Neorhizobium galegae bv. orientalis str. HAMBI 540: one gene and its partner. The protein of the gene in region 1 interacts with the protein of each later gene in a pairwise test. Links are inferred from orthologs where the notes say so. Each region holds a gene or a part of one and is shown in the gene's direction. Other genes may lie near its edges. The genes, in order: RG540_RS18055 and nuoG.

The links.
Region 2: the proteins of RG540_RS18055 (region 1) and nuoG interact in binary tests that used the Escherichia coli proteins (3 or more experiments, as listed by UniProt). The link is inferred for Neorhizobium galegae bv. orientalis str. HAMBI 540 from one-to-one orthologs.

Annotation. Positions count from the first base shown.
Region 1 is NZ_HG938353.1:3,707,299-3,714,577, reverse strand. Bases 417-3,215 are described here. They hold RG540_RS18055 (formate dehydrogenase subunit gamma), read left to right. Parts: upstream 417-1,475; coding sequence 1,476-1,955; downstream 1,956-3,215. Other genes in these bases: RG540_RS18050 (formate dehydrogenase beta subunit), read left to right, coding at 1,952-3,215; RG540_RS18060 (LysR family transcriptional regulator), read left to right, coding at 417-1,294. Outside these bases: RG540_RS18065 (F0F1 ATP synthase subunit epsilon), read left to right, coding at 1-247; more of RG540_RS18060, read left to right, coding at 401-416; more of RG540_RS18050, read left to right, coding at 3,216-3,508; fdhF (formate dehydrogenase subunit alpha), read left to right, coding at 3,773-6,652; formate dehydrogenase accessory sulfurtransferase FdhD, read left to right, coding at 6,876-7,279. UniProt on the Escherichia coli protein: NDH-1 shuttles electrons from NADH, via FMN and iron-sulfur (Fe-S) centers, to quinones in the respiratory chain. The immediate electron acceptor for the enzyme in this species is believed to be ubiquinone.
Region 2 is NZ_HG938353.1:1,165,734-1,173,189, forward strand. The notes cover bases 2,684-5,659. They hold nuoG (NADH-quinone oxidoreductase subunit NuoG), read left to right. Parts: upstream 2,684-3,118; coding sequence 3,119-5,200; downstream 5,201-5,659. Other genes in these bases: RG540_RS05975 (hypothetical protein), read left to right, coding at 2,684-3,048; nuoH (NADH-quinone oxidoreductase subunit NuoH), read left to right, coding at 5,209-5,659. In the rest of the region: RG540_RS05960 (hypothetical protein), read left to right, coding at 1-32; NADH-quinone oxidoreductase subunit NuoE, read left to right, coding at 49-990; NADH-quinone oxidoreductase subunit NuoF, read left to right, coding at 1,080-2,384; more of RG540_RS05975, read left to right, coding at 2,389-2,683; more of nuoH, read left to right, coding at 5,660-6,252; NADH-quinone oxidoreductase subunit NuoI, read left to right, coding at 6,305-6,796; RG540_RS05995 (NADH-quinone oxidoreductase subunit J), read left to right, coding at 6,943-7,456. UniProt on the Escherichia coli protein: NDH-1 shuttles electrons from NADH, via FMN and iron-sulfur (Fe-S) centers, to quinones in the respiratory chain. The immediate electron acceptor for the enzyme in this species is believed to be ubiquinone.

The DNA of each region.
Region 1 (7,279 bases):
GCTTGCCTCGGGCCAGGTCACCAAATACGTGGTTTTCGGTGGCTTCGCCGACATCCTGCCGACCGGCTGCACGCTGCTTGCCGAATCTGCGGTTCCGGCGAGCGAGCTGACCCACGCGACGCTGCAGAAGCGGATCGAGACGACGCAGGCCGAGATCAACCACGCGCAGAACGACGAGCACAAGACCAAGCTCGAACAGTTCCTGGCGGAACTGACGCACCTGAACGGCGTCGTCAATCCGGCCTGATACGTCAAAATTCTCTGCGAAAGAGCAAGGCGGTCCGAAAGGCCGCCTTTTTCTTTGGGCGGTGGTCGGTTCCTCCGGCGGCTATCGGCGGGACCGGATGGCCGCTTGTATGTGCCGCGCCATCTTGTTAGCCCTTGCCGGTGGAGGAACGCGATGATCGACAAGCTGGAATTCTTCATTGCCCTGGCGCGCGAAGGCCATTTCGGCCGGGCGGCGGAGGAGTGCGGCATTTCGCAGCCATCGCTTTCGGCGGCGATCCGTCAGCTCGAAGAACAGCTCGGCGTGCAACTCGTGGTGCGCGGCTCGCGCTACCAGGGCCTGACGCCGGAAGGCCAGCGGGTGCTGGAATGGGCAAAACGGATCGTCGGCGATGCGCGCACCATGCGCGAGGAAATGCGCGCGGCCCGCAAGGGCCTTGTCGGTCATATCCGGCTGGCGTCGATCCCGACGGCGCTGGCGATGATCCCCAGATTGACCGAACCCTTCCAGGCCAAGCATCCGGAAGTCACCTTTTCCGTCGTCTCGCGCAATTCCCTGCAGGTTCTTTCCCAGCTCGACAATTTCGAAATCGACGCGGGCATTACCTATCTCGACAACGAGCCGCTGGGGCGCGTGACGAGCGTGCCGCTCTATGCGGAGCGCTATAATCTGGTGACGGCCGAGGGCGCGCCCTATGCGGACCGGGAAAGCGTGACCTGGAAGGAGATGGCCGATCTTAGGCTCTGTCTATTGACGCCCGACATGCAGAACCGCCGGATCATCAACCAGCACCTTGCGGAAGCGGGGGTGACGGTGAAGCCGATGCTCGAATCGAACTCGATGGTGGTGCTTCTCTCGCATGTGGGGACCGGGCGCTGGGCGAGCATCATGCCGCGCAACGTGGCGCGATCGTTCGGGTTCACAAAAGAAATCAGGACGATCCCCATCGTTGATCCGGAAGCCACGCATATCGTCGGGCTTGTTGCGACACACCGCGAGCCGTTTACGCCGCTGGTGTCGGCCCTGCTTCACGAGGCTCGCAGCCTCACTCCTGCTGCCATGGCTTGATAGTTTTTTTCTATCGCGTAACCGATCTCCTTTATTGACGGTTGAGGCCCCGGTTGCGACATTCCATTCCCAGTAGGCGAAGTACGATTGTCGGACAACTTCGTCGGCTTTCTGATCCGCATGTGCATGGTGGCGCCGACGCCGCGGCGCTGGGACGGATCAGCCCGGGAGGCTACAGACTATGAATATGCGAATTTCCGCTGGTGAGCTCACCGAGCGGTCGCTTCAGATCATCAGGGATCTGAAGCATTTGGAAGGTCCGATGCTGCCGATCCTGCATGCGATCCAGGCAGAGTTCGGTTATGTGCCGGAAGAGGTAAAGCCGGTCATCGCCAGTGAACTCAACCTGTCGCGCGCCGAAGTGCATGGCGTCGTCACCTTCTATCACGAATTCCGCGACCACCCGGCCGGCCGGCATGTGCTAAAGCTCTGTCGCGCCGAAGCCTGCCAGTCGATGGGCAGCGACCGCATCGCGGACCATGCCCGGCAGCTTCTCGGGATCGACTTCCACCAGACAACACTCGACGGAGCCGTGACGCTCGAACCCGTCTACTGTCTGGGGCTCTGTGCCTGCGCGCCCGCCGCGATGCTCGATGGCGAGGTTCTTGGCCGCGTCGACGAGCACTGTCTTAGCGAAATCGTTGCGGGGCTAAGCCGATGACGGTGACGATTTTCGTTCCGCGCGATGCTGCAGCGCTCGCGCTCGGTGCCGAAAAGGTGGCGAACGCGATAATCGCCGAAATCGCAGCCCGCGGCCTCGATGCGAAAGTCGTGCGCAACGGCTCGCGTGGCATGTTCTGGCTGGAGCCATTGGTCGAGGTGAGTACCGAACACGGGCGTATCGCCTATGGGCCGGTCAAGGCCGGCGACGTTTCAGGCCTGTTCGATGCCGGTTTCCTGCAAGGTGCAGAGCATGCTTTGCATCTCGGTCCGACCCACGACATCCCGTTCCTGCGCCAGCAGACGCGGCTGACCTTCTCCCGTTGCGGCGTCACGGATCCGCTTTCGCTGGATGACTATCGCCAGTATCAGGGGCTGAAGGGCCTCGATAATGCGATCGCCATGACTGGGGCACAGATCGTTGCCCAGGTCACGGACAGTGGCCTTCGCGGCCGCGGCGGCGCCGGCTTCCCGACCGGCATCAAGTGGAAGACGGTGATGGATGCGGCGGGGCCGCAAAAATACATCGTCTGCAATGCGGACGAGGGCGACAGCGCCACCTTCGCTGACCGGATGATCATGGAGGGCGATCCCTTCGTGCTGATCGAAGGCATGATCATTGCGGGCATCGCGACGGGTGCCACCAAGGGTTATGTCTATACCCGCTCGGAATATCCGCACGCCATCGCGACGATGCGCCAAGCGGTCGAGATCGCCCGTGCCGCCGGCATTCTCGGCCCGTCGGTGATGGGTTCGGTGCATGCCTTTGACATGGAGGTCCGCTCCGGCGCCGGTGCCTATGTCTGCGGCGAAGAGACCTCGCTGCTGAATTCGCTGGAAGGCAAGCGCGGCATCGTGCGCGCCAAGCCGCCGCTGCCGGCGCTGCAGGGTTTTCTCGGCCGCCCGACGGTGGTCAACAACGTCATCTCGCTTGCGTCGGTGCCGGTCATCATGGATCGCGGTGCCGCCTTCTATCGAGATTTCGGCATGGGCCGTTCGCGCGGCACGATCCCGATCCAGATCGCCGGCAATGTCAAATACGGTGGCCTCTACGAGACGGCCTTCGGCCTGTCGCTCGGCGAGATCGTCGATCATATCGGCGGCGGCACGGCGACCGGACGGCCGGTGAAGGCGGTGCAGGTGGGTGGGCCACTCGGCGCCTATTTCCCGCGCGCGCTGTTCGATACGCCGTTCGACTACGAAGCCTTCGCAGCCCGGGACGGGCTGATCGGCCATGCCGGCATCACCGTGTTCGACGATAGCGCCGACATGCTGAAGCAGGCGCGGTTCGCAATGGAGTTCTGCGCCATCGAAAGCTGCGGCAAGTGCACGCCCTGCCGCATCGGCTCGACGCGCGGCGTGGAAACGGCCGACAAAATCGCTCAGGGTATCGAGCCGGAGAAGAACAAGGCGCTGCTCGCCGACCTCTGCAACACGATGAAGTTCGGTTCGCTCTGTGCGCTCGGCGGCTTTACGCCCTATCCGGTGATGAGCGCGATGAACCACTTTCCGGAGGATTTTTCTCCGGTTCCGATGGTGGAGGCGGCGGAATGATGGCCCTGCGCGCGTCAGCTCCGGTTGAACTCCGGAGTGCCCCCCTCTGCCCTGCCGGGCATCTCCCCCTCAAGGGGGGAGATCGGCTGGGGGCTTGCTCTCCGCATTCCATTGTACCTCGCATCCTCCGTGTCGGCTCTTTTGAAGCGGCGGTTCTGCCTTTTGTGATCTCCCCACCTGAGGGGGAGATGCCCGGCAGGGCAGAGGGGGGCGGCTTGCTCCGAGGTCAAAGACTCAATTCCATTTTCGTACAGGAGACACACAATGTCCCTCGTTCATGAAATCGACTACGGCACACCGGCTTCCCGCTCCGAAGCCCAGGTGACCCTTACCATTGACGGCCGCGCCATTACCGTGCCGGAAGGCACGTCGATCATGCGCGCTTCGATGGAAGCCGGTATCAAGGTTCCGAAACTCTGCGCCACCGACATGGTCGACGCCTTCGGTTCCTGCCGCCTCTGTCTCGTCGAGATCGAAGGCCGCAACGGCACGCCGGCGTCCTGCACCACGCCTGTCATGCCGGGCATGGTGGTCCACACCCAGACCGGACGACTGAAGGACATCCGCAAGGGGGTCATGGAGCTCTATATCTCCGACCACCCGCTCGACTGTCTCACCTGCGCCGCCAACGGGGACTGCGAATTGCAGGACATGGCCGGCGCAGTAGGCCTTCGCGACGTTCGCTACGGCTATGAGGGCGACAACCACGTCAAGGCTCGCAACGATGGCGCGATCAACGCCAAGTGGATGCCGAAGGACGAGTCGAACCCGTACTTCACCTACGATCCGTCGAAGTGCATCGTCTGCTCCCGTTGTGTGCGTGCCTGCGAGGAAGTGCAGGGCACGTTCGCGCTGACGATCGAGGGCCGCGGCTTCGGCAGCCGTGTCTCGCCCGGTGCCCACGAACTTTTCCTCGATTCCGAATGCGTTTCCTGCGGCGCCTGCGTTCAGGCCTGCCCGACGGCGACGCTCACTGAAAAGTCGGTGATCGCGATCGGCCAGCCGGAACATTCGGAAGTCACCACCTGCGCCTATTGCGGCGTCGGCTGCTCCTTCAAGGCGGAGATGCGCGGCGAGGAACTGGTGCGCATGGTGCCGTGGAAGGATGGCCAGGCGAACCGCGGCCATTCCTGCGTCAAGGGCCGCTTCGCTTACGGATATGCGACCCACAAGGACCGCATCCTCAACCCGATGATCCGCGAGAAGATTTCCGATCCGTGGCGGGAAGTGACCTGGGAAGAGGCCTTTTCGCACGTGGCTTCCGAGTTCCGCCGGATCCAGTACCAGTACGGTCGGGATTCGATCGGCGGCATCACCTCGTCGCGCTGCACCAACGAGGAGACCTTCCTCGTGCAGAAGCTGATCCGCGCCGGCTTCGGCAACAACAATGTCGATACCTGTGCCCGCGTCTGCCATTCGCCGACCGGTTACGGTCTCGGCCAGGCGTTCGGCACGTCTGCCGGCACGCAGAATTTCGACTCGGTCGAGCATACCGACGTCGCCATCGTCATCGGCGCCAACCCGACCGACGGCCATCCCGTGTTCGGCTCGCGCCTTAAGAAGCGGCTGCGCCAGGGCGCCAAGCTAATCGTCATCGATCCGCGCCGCATCGATCTCGTCCGCACGCCGCATGTGGAGGCCGATTATCACCTGCCGCTGCAGCCGGGCACCAATGTTGCCGTACTGACGGCGCTTGCCCATGTCATTGTCACCGAAGGCCTGTTCGACGAGAAGTTCATCCGCGAACGCTGCGACTGGTCCGAATTCGAGGACTGGGCCGGCTTCGTTTCGGAAGACGCACACAGCCCGGAGGCGACCGAGAAATATACCGGCGTGCCGGCGGATCTCGTTCGCGGTGCGGCCCGGCTTTACGCTAAGGGCGGCAACGGGGCGATCTATTACGGTCTCGGCGTCACCGAACACAGCCAGGGCTCGACCACCGTCATGGCGATCGCCAACCTTGCGATGGTCACCGGCAATATCGGCCGTCCGGGCGTCGGCGTAAACCCGCTGCGCGGCCAGAACAATGTCCAGGGCTCCTGCGACATGGGCTCCTTTCCGCACGAACTGCCGGGCTACCGCCATATCTCGGACGATGCGACCCGCGACACGTTCGAAAAGCTCTGGGGCGTGACGCTCAACAACGAACCGGGCCTGCGCATCCCGAACATGCTGGATGCCGCCGTCGAAGGCACGTTCAAGGGCATCTACATCCAGGGCGAGGACATTCTCCAGTCCGACCCGGATACCAAGCACGTCTCGGCCGGCCTTGCCGCGATGGAATGCGTCGTCGTCCACGATCTCTTCCTCAACGAGACGGCCAATTACGCGCATGTCTTCCTGCCGGGTTCGACCTTCCTCGAAAAGGACGGCACGTTCACCAATGCGGAACGCCGCATCAACCGCGTGCGCAAGGTGATGAGCCCGAAGAACGGTTATGCTGATTGGGAAGTTACCCAGAAGCTGGCGCAGTCGATGGGACTTGCCTGGAACTATGCGCATCCGTCCGAGATCATGGACGAGATCGCCGTATCGACGCCGAGCTTCGCGCTGGTTTCCTATGACTATCTCGACAAGATGGGCTCGGTTCAGTGGCCGTGCAACGAGGCGCACCCGGTCGGCTCGCCGATCATGCATGTCGACGGTTTTGTGCGGGGCAAGGGCAAGTTCATCCGTACCGAATATGTCGCGACGGACGAGCGTACCGGCCCGCGCTTCCCGCTGCTGCTGACCACAGGTCGCGTCCTTTCCCAGTACAATGTGGGCGCCCAGACGCGCCGTACCGAAAATGTCACCTGGCATGCGGAAGACCGGCTGGAAATCCATCCGCACGATGCCGAACAGCGCGGCATCAAGGAAGGCGACTGGATCAAGCTCGCCAGCCGTTCGGGCGATACGACGCTGCGGGCGCTGATCACCGACCGCGTCGCGCCGGGCGTGGTCTACACGACCTTCCACCACCCGAACACCCAGGCAAACGTCATCACCACCGACTTCTCCGACTGGGCGACCAATTGCCCGGAATACAAGGTGACGGCGGTGCAGATATCGCCGTCCAACGGCCCGACCGAATGGCAGAGCGATTATGACGAACTGTCGCGGCGGTCTCGACGGATTACGGGGAAGCTGGAGGCTGCTGAGTGATGCAATTGCCTGGCGTGCTTCGCGTTACCCCCCTCTGCCTGCCGGCATCTCCCCCACAAGGGGGGAGATCGGCAAGACGCGCCGCCGGCATTCGTCAGCATTGGAAATACGTTTGCTCACTCGATGACGTTAATAGTGGGCTGGACATCGCCACATCCGATCTCCCCCCTTGTGGGGGAGATGCCCGGCAGGGCAGAGGGGGGTATTCCTGCCCCGACGTCCTATGACCTTATTCAACACCACCGCAACAGCCCCCGAGATCGCCCGCCGCAACGGCGTGGTCCGCACGGCCACGCGGGTGGTGCCGGAGGAGGTGCCTATCGCCTTTTCCTATGGCGGGTCGACCCATGCGGTGATGATGGGCACGCCTGCCGATCTCGAGGATTTCGCGGTCGGCTTCAGCCTGACGGAAGGCATCATCGCGTCGATGGCGGAGATCGAGAGCATCACCGTGGTTGCGGAAGGTGCCGGTCTCGATGTTCAGGTGACGCTCGCCGAGGATAAGGAAGATGCGCTGCGCGCTCGCCGGCGACATATGGCCGGGCCGGTCGGCTGCGGGCTTTGCGGCATCGAATCGATCGAGCAGGCCATGCGCCCGGTGCCGGATGTTTCCGCGGTGACGATGGC
Region 2 (7,456 bases), 2.5 Mb from region 1 along the record:
TCACGAAATCGCGGTGTGGATCCATAAACTGATAAGGCGTGGAAAAGAATGTCCGTTCGTCGATTAGCCGAAGACCAGGTGCAGCCGGCAATTTTCGCCTTCAATGACGAGAATTCCGTCTGGGCCGAGGCAACGATCAGGAAATATCCGGCAGGCCGGCAGCAATCGGCTGTCATCCCGCTTCTGATGCGTGCACAGGAACAGGATGGCTGGGTGACCCGCGCGGCGATCGAGTTCGTCGCAAACAAGCTCGATATGCCCTATATCCGCGTCCTCGAAGTCGCGACTTTCTACACCCAGTTCCAGCTGAAGCCGGTCGGCACCCGCGCCCATATCCAGGTCTGCGGCACCACGCCCTGCATGCTGCGCGGCGCGGAAGACCTGATGAAAGTCTGTCAGCACAAGATCCATCACGATCCGTTCGCGCTGAATGCCGAGGGCACGTTGTCGTGGGAAGAGGTCGAGTGTCAGGGCGCATGCGTCAACGCACCGATGGTCATCATCTTCAAGGATGCCTATGAGGACCTGACGCCGCAGCGTCTCGAGGAGATCATCGACGCTTTCGAAGCCGGCAAGGGCCATGAGATCAAGCCCGGCCCGCAGATCGACCGCATCTTCTCGGCCCCCGAGGGTGGTCCGCAGACGTTGAACGACGAGATCAAGCCGGTCCGCACCAACCTCGACCCGCATCCGAGCGCTGAAGAGGCCGCTGCCGCGGCAAGCATTCCTCCGGCGGAAGCCGCTCGCCCGAAGGACACGGCGCCGGAGACGGACCCGAAACTGAAGACCCCTGCCACCGCCCCGGCGGCTGCCGCCGCGAATGCCAAGGCCGCGGAGAAGCAGCCGCTTTCGGCGACCGCGAAGAGCAAACCGGCTCCGAAGACGCCAGGCAGTGCAGCGGAAGGCGCGCCGCCGGAACCGGGTGCGGTCTCCGGCGACTTGAAGCCGAAGCGCGCACGGCGCAAGACCACGACTGAAGGTGAGTCGTGACATTTGAGAATTTGTGTGCGGCCTTTGAAAAAGGCTGCAATATATCGACTGACAACCGGCTTAATCGCGACGGACTTGTGGAATAGATCATGTTGAAAGATCAGGATCGCATCTTTACCAATATCTACGGCCTCAAGGACAAGTCCCTGAAAGGCGCGATGAGTCGCGGCCATTGGGATGGCACCAAGGAGATCATCGAGAAGGGCCGGGACTGGATCATCAACGAGATGAAGGCTTCGGGCCTTCGCGGCCGCGGTGGCGCAGGCTTCCCGACCGGTCTCAAATGGTCCTTCATGCCGAAGGAATCGGATGGCCGTCCGCATTACCTCGTGGTCAATGCCGACGAATCCGAGCCCGGTACCTGCAAGGACCGCGAAATCATGCGCCACGATCCGCATACGCTGATCGAAGGCTGCGTCATCGCCGGTTTCGCCATGGGTGCCAACACGGCCTACATCTATGTGCGCGGCGAATACATGCGCGAGCGCGAAGCGCTGCAGGCGGCGATCGACGAGTGTTATGATTTCGGCCTGCTCGGCGGCAACAACAAGCTCGGCTGGGATTTCGACATCTACGTCCACCACGGCGCCGGCGCCTATATCTGCGGCGAAGAAACCGCGTTGCTCGAAAGCCTCGAAGGCAAGAAGGGCCAGCCGCGCCTTAAACCCCCGTTCCCGGCCAACATGGGCCTCTACGGCTGCCCGACGACGGTCAACAACGTCGAATCGATCGCGGTTGCCCCAACCATCCTGCGCCGTGGCGCCGGCTGGTTCTCGTCCATGGGCCGCCCGAACAATGTCGGCACCAAGCTGTTCATGCTCTCCGGTCACGTCAACAAGCCGTGCACCGTCGAAGAAGTGATGGGCATCACCTTTCGCGAGCTGGTCGACAAGCATGCCGGCGGCATCCGCGGCGGCTGGGACAATCTGCTGGCAGTCATTCCGGGCGGCGCATCCTGCCCGATCGTGCCGGCCAAGGACATCATGGACTGCCAGATGGATTTCGACGGCCTGCGCGCCGTCGGCTCCTCCTTCGGCACCGCCGGCGCCATCGTCATGGACAAGTCGACCGACGTCATCAAGGCGATCGCCCGCATCTCGGCCTTCTTCAAGCACGAGAGCTGCGGCCAGTGCACGCCGTGCCGCGAAGGCACCGGCTGGATGTGGCGGGTGCTGGAGCGCATGGTCAAGGGCAATGCCCAGAAGCGCGAAATCGACATGCTGTTCCAGGTGACCAAGCAGATCGAGGGCCACACCATCTGCGCGCTCGGCGATGCGGCGGCCTGGCCTGTCCAGGGCCTGATCCGGCATTTCCGTCCGGAGATCGAAGCGCGTATCGACCAATATACCCGAAACGCGACGGCGCATGGCGCCGTCCTGGAAGCTGCGGAGTAGCCACGTGACGAAGTCGGGCAAAGAGCATGAACGGGAGGCGACGGATCGTCCGGCGCTCGATCCAGCGCGCATGCCCGATTTTTCCGAGGCGATGAAGCTCAATCCGCTGATGGCGAACATGGCTGCCGCAACCGCGATCGGCTTTGGCATCGCCACCCAGATGGCTGGCGTCTTCTTCGGCGCGCTGCAGGGCGCGATGGAAGCAGGTGGCCGCCAGAAAGCCGCAGATCCAAATCCGGCTGAGGCGTCGCCGATTGCGGAAACTCCGGCCCCTGCGGGAGCGTCGGCGGCTGCAGAACCGGTCGTCGCCAAGCCGAAGGCGCTTCGCAAGGCAGCAGCTCCGGTTCTCAAGGCGGCGCCGGTTGCCGAACCAGTCAAAAAGCCGGCCGCCAAGGCCGCTCCGAAGGATTCGGTCAAGCAGCCGGTCTCGGTAAAGCCGGCGAAGGCGAAGACGGCCAAGGCACCTGCGGGCGGCGACCTGAAGCAGATTTCGGGCATCGGTCCGAAGCTGGCGGAAGTGCTGAACGGCCTGGGCGTAACGAGCCTTGCGCAGGTTGCGGCCTGGAACGAGGCCGATATCGCCCGCTTCGACAAGGAATTGGGTTTCGAGGGACGCATCAGCCGCGACGACTGGGTCGGCCAGGCGAAAGCTCTGTTGAAATAAAAGAATATGTCCCCGAGTCGCCTGACCCCCAGGAGACCCAAAGGATGGAACTAAGGACGTAAGTGAGACGATGGTTAAGCTGAAGGTTGACGGCAAAGAGGTCGAAGTTCCGGATCATTTCACGCTGCTTCAGGCATGCGAGGAAGCCGGCGCCGAGGTCCCGCGCTTTTGTTTCCACGAACGTCTTTCGGTCGCCGGCAATTGCCGCATGTGCTTGATCGAAGTGAAGGGTGGACCGCCGAAGCCGGCAGCCTCCTGCGCCATGGGCGTGCGCGATGTCCGCGGCGGACCGAACGGCGAGCTGCCGGAAATCTTCACCAACACGCCGATGGTCAAGAAGGCTCGCGAAGGCGTGATGGAATTCCTGCTGATCAACCATCCGCTGGATTGCCCGATCTGCGACCAGGGCGGTGAGTGCGACCTGCAGGACCAGGCGATGGCCTTCGGCATCGACAGTTCCCGCTACACGGAAAACAAGCGCGCCGTCGAAGACAAGTATATCGGCCCGCTGGTCAAGACCGTGATGAACCGCTGCATCCACTGCACGCGCTGCGTCCGCTTCACCACCGAAGTCGGCGGCATTTCCGAACTCGGCCTGATCGGCCGCGGTGAGGATGCCGAGATCACCACCTATCTCGAAAGCGCGATGACTTCGGAGCTGCAGGGCAATGTCATCGACCTTTGCCCTGTCGGCGCTCTGACCTCGCGTCCCTTCGCCTTCACCGCCCGTCCGTGGGAGCTCAACAAGACCGAATCGATCGACGTCATGGATGCCGTCGGCTCGGCGATCCGCGTCGATACCCGTGGCCGCGAAGTGATGCGCATCATGCCGCGCGTCAATGAGCAGGTGAACGAGGAATGGATCTCCGACAAGACCCGCTTCATCTGGGACGGCCTGAAGACCCAGCGCCTCGACCGGCCTTACGTCCGCAGGGACGGCCGCCTTCAGGCTGCCTCCTGGGGCGAAGCCTTCGGCGCCATCAAGGCTGCGGTTTCCGCAACGTCTGCTGCAAAGATCGGCGCGATCGCCGGCGATCTGGCTTCGGTCGAAGAAATGTATGCCCTGAAGGAACTGATCCGGTCGCTCGGATCGGAAAACCTCGACTGTCGCCAGGACGGGACGGCGCTTGATCCGTCGCTCGGCCGTGCAAGCTACATCTTCAACCCGACCATCGAAGGCATCGAACAGGCCGGCGCTCTGCTCCTGGTCGGCGCCAATCCGCGCCTCGAGGCAGCCGTCCTCAACGCCCGCATCCGCAAGCGCTTCCGTCGCGGCAACTTCCCGATCGGCGTGATCGGCGAAGTCAGCGAACTGCGTTACGTCTACGACTATCTCGGTGCCGGCGCTGAAACGCTCTCCGACCTCGCCTCCGGTTCGAACGGTTTTGCTGACAAGCTGCGCGCTGCCAAGAACCCGATGATCATCATAGGGCAGGGGGCTCTCTCCCGTCCGGACGGTGCGGCGATCCTTAGCTCGGCCGCCCAGCTTGCCGGTTCGGTCGGCGCACTGACCGACGAGTGGAACGGCTTTGCCGTGCTCCACACTGCTGCTGCCCGCGTTGGCGGCCTCGACCTCGGCTTCGTGCCGGGTGCGAACGGCATCAATGCCAGCGCCCAGCTGGCCGGCATGGACGTTCTCTTCCTGCTCGGTGCCGACGAACTCGACTTCTCGAAGAAGGGCGCCAAGTTCACGGTCTATATCGGCAGCCACGGCGATGCCGGCGCGCACAATGCCGACGTCATCCTGCCGGGTGCGGCCTATACCGAAAAGTCCGGCACCTGGGTCAATACCGAAGGCCGCGTCCAGATGGGCAACCGCGCCGGCTTCGCGCCCGGCGAGGCTCGCGAAGACTGGGCGATCATCCGCGCGCTCTCCGACGTGCTCGGCAAGAAGCTGCCCTTCGATTCGCTGCAGGCTCTGCGTGCGAAACTCTATGCGGACTACCCGCATTTCGCCGCTATCGACGCGATTGCGGCGGGCTCGGTCAACGAAATTGCCGCACTTGGCCAAAAAGCGGGTGGTATGACGAAGTCCGGGTTTGCGTCGCCGATCAAAGACTTCTATTTGACGAACCCGATCGCTCGCGCTTCGGCCGTCATGGCTGAATGCTCGGCATTGGCCCGCAACAATTTCCAGGCTGCGGCGGAGTAATTTTGAACATGGATTCGTTCTTTTCCATCTACGTCTGGCCGGGCATCGTCATGGTCGCGCAGTCGCTGCTGCTGCTGGTCTGCCTGCTCGTCTTCATCGCCTATGTTCTGCTTGCCGACCGCAAAATCTGGGCAGCTGTCCAGCTGCGCCGCGGTCCGAACGTCGTCGGCCCCTTCGGCCTGTTCCAGTCCTTCGCCGACCTTCTGAAGTTCGTCTTCAAGGAGCCGGTCATTCCGGCTGGCGCCAACAAGGCCGTTTTCCTGCTCGCGCCGCTGGTTGCCGTGCTCCTGGCCCTGTCGACCTGGGCGGTGGTGCCGCTCGCGGACGGATGGGTGATCGCCAACATCAATGTCGGCATCCTCTATATCTTTGCGATCTCCTCGCTCGAAGTCTACGGCATCATCATGGGTGGCTGGGCTTCGAACTCGAAATATCCGTTCCTCGGCGCGCTCCGTTCGGCGGCGCAGATGGTCTCCTACGAAGTCTCGATCGGCTTCGTCATCGTCACGGTGCTCCTCTGCGTCGGCTCGCTGAACCTGACCGATATCGTCAATGCCCAGCATGACGGCCTCGGCACGAGAATGGGTCTGCCTGCTTCCTTCCTAGATTGGCACTGGCTGGCGCTGTTCCCGATGTTCGTGGTGTTCTTCATCTCGGCGCTCGCCGAAACCAACCGCCCGCCCTTCGATCTTCCCGAAGCGGAATCGGAACTGGTTGCCGGCTTCATGGTCGAATACGGCTCCTCGCCATACATGATGTTCATGCTTGGCGAATACGCAGCCGTCTGCCTGATGTGCGCGCTGACGACCATCCTGTTCCTCGGGGGCTGGCTGCCGCCGGTCGATATCTGGCTCCTCAACTGGGTACCGGGCATCGTCTGGTTCATGCTGAAGTCGATGCTCGTCTTCTTCATGTTCGCCATGGTGAAGGCCTTCGTTCCGCGCTACCGTTACGACCAGCTCATGCGCCTTGGCTGGAAGATCTTCCTGCCGCTGTCGCTCGCCATGGTCGTCATTACCGCATTTGTGCTGAAGCTGGCGGGATGGGCATGATCATGATCGTGAACATGTCCGTCCAAGCTTCCGGCATCATTGGAGAATAAAGATGGCAAGTCTCGGCCAAGCCGTGAATTCGCTGTTCCTGAAGGAGTTCGTCGGGGCGTTCTTCCTGTCGATGCGCTACTTCTTCAAGCAGAAGGCGACGATCAACTATCCGTTCGAGAAGGGCCCGGTCTCCCCACGTTTCCGCGGCGAACATGCGCTGCGACGCTACCCGAACGGCGAGGAACGCTGCATCGCCTGCAAGCTTTGCGAGGCGATCTGTCCAGCCCAGGCGATCACCATCGAGGCCGGCCCGCGCCGCAACGACGGCACCCGCCGCACGGTGCGTTACGACATCGACATGGTGAAGTGCATCTATTGCGGCTTCTGCCAGGAAGCCTGCCCGGTTGATGCGATCGTCGAAGGCCCGAACTTCGAATTCGCCACCGAGACTCGCGAAGAACTCTATTTCGACAAGGCGCGGCTGCTGGAAAACGGCGACCGCTGGGAGCGCGAAATCGCTCGCAACATGGCAATCGATGCGCCCTACCGCTAAGGCGGGGTGATTTGTCCGGCGCTCCCCATTCAGCGGGCGGTGCGCCGGTGACATCTGGATGAAATACCCGGCGCCTATCACAAGCCCGGGTTTCGACGGGATGGGGTATTTGCCCCACGCCCGGTGAGGGACGAAAAGGCACCACGATGGGTCTGCAGGCAATCTTCTTCTATCTCTTCGCGTTCATCGCGGTGGCGTCGGCGTTCATGGTCATTTCGGCCAAGAACCCGGTGCACTCGGTGCTGTTCCTCATCCTGGTCTTCTTCAACGCAGCCGGCCTCTTCCTGCTGACGGGCGCCGAATTCCTGGCGATGATCCTGCTGGTCGTCTATATCGGCGCGGTCGCGGTCCTCTTCCTCTTCGTCGTCATGATGCTCGACATCGATTTTGCGGAACTGCGCTCCGGCGTGCTGCAATATGCGCCGATCGGCATGCTGGTCGGTCTGGTCGTCGCAGCCGAGCTGGTCGTCGTCATCGGCGGCAGCGTGCTGACGCCGGAAGCGGCGAAATCGATCACCATGCCGATCCCGAACCCGGCAACCCGCACCAACACGGCCGCCCTCGGCGACGTGCTCTATACGAATTACGTCTACTTCTTCCAGATCGCCGGCCTGGTGCTTCTGGTGGCCATGATCGGCGCGATCGTGCTGACCTTGCGTC